Linked DNA regions of Allochromatium vinosum DSM 180. The protein of the gene in region 1 interacts with the protein of each later gene in a pairwise test. Links are inferred from orthologs where the notes say so. Each region holds a gene or a part of one and is shown in the gene's direction. Other genes may lie near its edges.

What was found.
Region 2: the proteins of recR (region 1) and recO interact in binary tests that used the Escherichia coli proteins (3 or more experiments, as listed by UniProt). The link is inferred for Allochromatium vinosum DSM 180 from one-to-one orthologs.

The regions. Positions count from the first base shown.
Region 1 is NC_013851.1:477,716-480,637, reverse strand. It holds recR (recombination mediator RecR), read left to right. Parts: upstream 1-1,124; coding sequence 1,125-1,721; downstream 1,722-2,922. Other genes in the region: minC (septum site-determining protein MinC), read left to right, coding at 2,283-2,922; ALVIN_RS02070 (histidine triad nucleotide-binding protein), read left to right, coding at 1,746-2,090; ALVIN_RS02080 (YbaB/EbfC family nucleoid-associated protein), read left to right, coding at 796-1,119; dnaX (DNA polymerase III subunit gamma/tau), read left to right, coding at 1-663. UniProt on the Escherichia coli protein: May play a role in DNA repair. It seems to be involved in an RecBC-independent recombinational process of DNA repair. It may act with RecF and RecO.
Region 2 is NC_013851.1:1,969,066-1,971,991, reverse strand. Bases 1-2,852 are described here. They hold recO (DNA repair protein RecO), read left to right. Parts: upstream 1-986; coding sequence 987-1,718; downstream 1,719-2,852. Other genes in these bases: waaA (lipid IV(A) 3-deoxy-D-manno-octulosonic acid transferase), read left to right, coding at 2,511-2,852; pdxJ (pyridoxine 5'-phosphate synthase), read left to right, coding at 1,721-2,488; era (GTPase Era), read left to right, coding at 42-965; rnc (ribonuclease III), read left to right, coding at 1-49. Outside these bases: more of waaA, read left to right, coding at 2,853-2,926. UniProt on the Escherichia coli protein: Involved in DNA repair and RecF pathway recombination.

The DNA.
Region 1 (2,922 bases):
GTGGCCCTGACCGGACAGGCCGATCTGCCGCTGGCGCCCGATCCGCGCGGCGGGCTGGAGATGGTCCTGTTGCGCGCACTCGCCTTCCGGCCTGCGCCCCGTGCGACGCGCATGAGCGACAGCCCCAGGACCGCCGCAACCACGGAGCACGCGCCAACGGCCAGCGTGCACCCGAACGTTCAGGCATCGCCGGTGCCGCTTCAGCCGGCCGGCGCACCGCCACAGACTGAACCCGGCGCTTCGGAGTCAGCGCCCATCCAGTCCGGCACGCCGACACTCGAGACGGCCGCCGACTGGCAGCGGCTCGCCGCGCGTCTGTCGATCGGCGGTATCGCCAATCAGCTCGCCCACAATTGCGCCTTTCGTGAATACAGCAACGGACGGCTCAGCCTCCAGCTCGATCCGGCCGCCGAGCGTCTGCGCGCCCCGAGCACGGTGACGCGCCTGAAGAGCGCGCTCGAACAGGCACTCGGCCGTTCGATCGAACTGGAAATCAAGGTTGCGCACCCCGAGCAGGAGACCCTGGCGCAGCGGCGCACGCGCGAGGCCGGAGAGCGTCAGCAGATGGCCGTCGAGCAGATGCATGCCGACCCGGTCGCCCGGTCGGTGCGCGAGACCTTCGACGCGGATTGGGCGCCGGGGAGCATTCGTCCAGCCGACTGAGGCGCGCGTTGCACCTCAGACATGGCAGCGATCAGAATTTCAGGCATGATTGGCCCCGACGGGATCGATCGGTCGAATACGAGCGCCCGGAGCCGTCGGGCGCCTTGTCACAACCCTTGAGGTATATCCACGATGAAGGCACTGGGTGGCCTGCTCAAGCAGGCGCAGAAAATGCAGGAAGACATGCAGCAGGCGCAGGCGCGTCTGGCGCAGGAAGAGACCACCGGCGAGGCCGGCGGCGGTCTGGTCAAGGTGACGCTGAACGGCCAGCATCAGGCCAAGCGCGTCGAGATCGACCCCTCGCTCATGGGCGACGACAAGGAGATGCTCGAAGACCTGATCACGGCCGCCATCAATGCCGCCAGCCAGCGCATCGCCGAGAAGACCAAGGAGACCATGTCCGAGCTGACTGCCGGGATGCCGCTGCCTCCGGGCATGAAGCTGCCCTGGTCCTGAGCCGGGTGGGCGAGCGTTCGCTGCTGAACCAGTTGATCGAGGCCCTGCGCTGTCTGCCGGGCGTCGGTCCCAAGTCGGCGCGGCGCATCGCCTTCCATCTGCTGGAGCGCGATCGTGAGGGCGGCGCGCGTCTGGCGCGGGTGATGGCCGAGGCCATGGTCGCGATCCGGCGCTGTTCGCGCTGCCGGACCCTGACCGAGCACGAGGTCTGTGCGCTCTGCGCCAACCCCAACCGCGACGGCTCGCTGCTGTGCATCGTCGAGCAGCCATCGGAAGTGGTGGCCATCGAGCAGGCGACCGATTATCGTGGGCGCTATTTCGTGCTCGGCGGGCGGCTCTCGCCGCTCGACGGCATCGGCCCGGACGAACTCGGACTCGATGTACTGGAGGCGCGTCTGCGCGACGAGTCCATCGCCGAGGTCATCCTCGCCATCAGTCCGACGGTCGAGGGCGGGGCCACGGCGCAGTTCATCGCCGATCGCGCCGCGCGTCACGGCGTGCGCGTGACCCGTATCGCCCACGGCGTGCCACTGGGCGGCGAGCTGGAATACGTCGACGGCGGAACCCTGGCGCTGGCCTTCTCCGGGCGGCACGCACTCTGAACCACCTCCAACTGGAACGAACCCATGTCCGATACGATTTTTGGCAAGATCGCTTCCGGTGAGATCGCGGCCGATCTCGTCTACAAGGACGAGGATGTCGTCGCCTTCCGTGACATCAGCCCGCAGGCTCCGACGCATCTGCTGGTGATCCCGCGCAAGCCGATCCCGACGCTCGATGCCGCCGGCCCGGAGGATGCCGCGCTGCTCGGCAAGCTGCTGCTGGTCGCGGCCCAGGTCGCGCGCGAGGCCGGGATTGCCGAGCGCGGCTACCGCACTGTCATCAACTGCAACGCGGAGGCCGGACAGACCGTCTTCCACCTGCATCTGCACGTCCTCGGCGGGCGTCCCATGCAGTGGCCGCCGGGTTGATCGCGTGCCGACGGCATCGTCCGTATTTCGCTTTAGGTAGGATTTGCTTATCTTAAGCGTCCTCAGGATGGAGGACGTGGCGGACGTCCCGAGACGCTTCCGTCCAGATCCGGCTCAGCCCCCGTGCTGACGGCCGGATGTGCGTCGAACACAGCCGGAGACCAACAGCGCTCGTCGCTCGATCCCAACGACATGGCCGAGAAACCGACTTCTTCAACGAACGCTTCCGATGGCGCCGGCACCTTCGAACTCAAGGCGGCCAGCTTCACCCTGCCCATCATTCGCCTGCTCGACAACGACATCGAGACCGTGGCGTCGCGGCTGGGGGCCAAGGTGGAGAAGGCGCCGGACTTCTTTCGCAACACCCCGGTGGTGATCGACCTGAGCGATCTGGCCAGGGACCAGAAGCCGATCGCGCTCCCGCAGCTCGTCGGCCTGCTGCGTGGCTATGGCATGATCCCCTTCGGTGTGCGTGGCGCGAATGCCGAACAGACGGCCGCCGCCGAAGCACTCGAACTGGCGATCCTGCGCGAGTCCTATGTGCGACGCACCAAATCGGTCGGCGAGCTGGCAACCGAGACGGAACCCGAACCCGTTCCCGCGACGGTCTCCAGGGCATCTCAGGCACCCGGAAAGCCCCAGGCACCGACCGAGACGGCCCAGCCGCACATCACGGGACAGTCCGGCTTCATGCTGGTCACCAGGCCGGTGCGCTCCGGCCAGCGTATCTATGCCGCCGGCGGGGATCTGTCGATCATCGCGCCGGTCAGCTCGGGCGCCGAGTTGATGGCCGACGGCAACATCCACGTCTACGGACCGCTACGCGGACGCG
Region 2 (2,926 bases), 1.5 Mb from region 1 along the record:
CGAGCAGGCCGCCGCCGAATCCATGCTGGAGCGTATCCAGCATGGCTGAATCGAACCCCAACGAATCGAGCACCTCCGTCGTGAGTCGCTGCGGCACTGTGGCCATCATCGGCCGGCCCAATGTCGGCAAGTCGACCCTCTTGAACCGCATCCTGGGTCAGAAGCTCGCCATCACCTCGCACAAGGCGCAGACCACCCGACACGCGATCCTGGGCATCAAGACCCGCGCCGGGGGGCAGATCCTGTTCGTCGACACGCCCGGCATCCACGAGCGCGGCGGCAGTGCGCTGAATCGCTATCTCAACCGTGCCGCGCGTGCCGCCGTCGCCGATACCGATCTGGCGCTGCTGGTGGTCGAGGCCGGACGCTGGACCGAAGAGGACGCCAAGGCGCTAGAGGCGATCGCGGCGGCCGGCGTGCCCGTGATCGCGGTCGTCAACAAGGTCGACCGGATCGCCGATAAGTCGACCCTGCTGCCCTATCTGCAAGCACTCGGCGAGCGTCATGCGTTCCGTCATGTCGTCCTGGTCTCAGCGACCAAGGGCGATCAGGTCGAGACCCTGGAGCGACTGATCGTCGAGTCGCTGCCCGAGGGCGAGCCGGTCTTCCCCGAGGATCAGCTCACCGACCGTTCTGAGCGTTTCTTCGCCGCCGAGCTGGTGCGCGAGCAGTTGATGCAGCGTTACGGCAAGGAATTGCCGTATTGCACCACGGTCGAGATCGAGCGCTTCGAGATGGCCGATGGCCGCTATCTGATCCATGCGCTGATCTGGGTCGAGCGGCCGGGTCAGAAGGGCATCATCATCGGCAAGCACGGCGAGGCGCTCAAGGCCGTGGCCACCCAGGCGCGGCTGGAGATGCAGAAGCTGTTCGACTGTCCGGTGCATCTGGAGGTCTGGGTCAAGGTCAAGAAGAGCTGGTCGAGCGACGAGTCGGCGCTCTCCACGCTCGGCTACCACGACTGATTCGATCGCCCGGCGGCGCGCGTGTCGTCTCGTCACGACCTGTTCCTGGCCTTCGTGCTCCATCGGCGCGAGTATGGCAATACCAGCCTGTTGCTGGAGATCCTGGGGGCGGGGCAGGGTCGTTGCGCGGCCATCGCCAAGGGCGCGCGACGCCCGCGCCGGACGGCGAGCGCGCTCTTGCAGCCCTTTCAGCCGCTGTGGCTGGCGATGACCGGGCGCGGCGAGGTGCGGACCCTGACCGTCGTCGAGGAAGCCGGTGCGCCGCTCGCGCTCCAGGGCGCGTCACTGTTGGCGGGCTTCTATCTCAACGAACTGCTGTTGCGGATGCTGGCGCGTCACGATCCCCATGATGCGCTGTTCGTCTTCTACCAGTCGACGCTGTCGCATCTGGCCGAGGCCGACGATCTGGAGACGCCGCTACGTCATTTCGAGTGCCGGCTACTCGCCGAACTCGGCTATGGGCTGAGACTCGATCGGGTCGTCGACGATGGTGCGCCTGTGACCGCCGACGCCGTCTATGTCTACGAGCGCGAGCGTGGCCCGTGCTATCCGTCCGGGCCGGCGCGCGGACCCCGTGTCTCGGGCGCGACCCTGCTGGCGCTCGCGCACGACGAACCGCTCGCCGGCGAACAGCGACGCGAGGCGCGCACCCTGTTGCGCCATGTGCTGGAACCCCATCTGGGCGATCGACCGCTCAAGAGTCGCGAACTCTATCGACGCTGGTTCGCCGCAGAACCCATTGACGAGAAATAGCCATGTCATCCCTCTCATCGATCCCATCCGAGATTCTGCTCGGCGTCAACATCGACCATGTGGCCACCGTGCGCCAGGCGCGCGGCACCCGTTATCCCGAGCCGATCCAGGCCGCGCTGGTGGCCGAGCAGGCCGGCGCGGATGCCATCACGCTCCATCTGCGCGAGGATCGGCGTCATATCCAGGATCGCGACGTCGAGATGTTGCGCGACATCCTGCAAACACGGATGAATCTGGAGATGGCCGTCACCCCCGAGATGGCCGCCATCGCCTGCCGAATCCGGCCGGCCGATTGCTGTCTGGTGCCCGAGCGGCGCGAGGAGTTGACCACCGAGGGCGGGCTGGACGTGGCCAGTCGTCAGGACGCGATGCGCGAATTCTGCGCCCGGCTGGCCGAGGCCGGCATTCGGGTCTCGCTCTTCATCGATGCCGATCCGGTGCAGATCGAGGCTGCGCACGCGATCGGCGCTCCGGTGATCGAGATCCATACCGGACACTATGCCGACGCGCGCGATCCGGTCGAGCGCGCGGCCCAGTTGGAGCGGATTCGTTCAGCCGTCGCACTGGGGCTGTCGCTCGGACTTCAGGTCAATGCCGGCCATGGACTCGACTACCACAACGTCCAGGCGATCGCCGCGATTCCGGGCGTGCGCGAACTCAACATCGGGCACTCGATCATCGCGCGCGCCCTCTTTTCGGGACTCGACCGGGCGGTGCGTGACATGAAGGACGTCATGGAGCGCGCCGCCGCCGGGCGCCGCCACCTCTGACGGGATGGGGATGAGCGGCGGCATGGCGCTTCGGCTCTATACCGCGCTGTGGCGCCTGGCGCTGCCGCTGGTGCTGGCGCGGCTCTACTGGCGCGGCCGCACGCAGCCGGCCTATCGGCAGCGGATCGGTGAGCGGCTGGTCTGGGACGCTAACCGGAAAGGGGAGGGCGAGGCCCGAACGTCAAAGGCCGATATCTGGATTCACGCTGTCTCGGTGGGCGAGGTTCAGGCCGCCGAACCCCTGATCCGGCGTCTGCTGGAATCCGAGCCGGCGCGCACGATCCTGGTGACGACGACCACGCCCACAGGCGCCGAGCGCCTGCGAGCGCTCTTCAGTGAGCGTGTCGCCCATCTCTATACTCCCTTCGATCTGCCGAGCCTGATGGCGCGCTTCATCGAGCGTGTTGCACCCCGGTTCGTCATCGTCATGGAAACCGA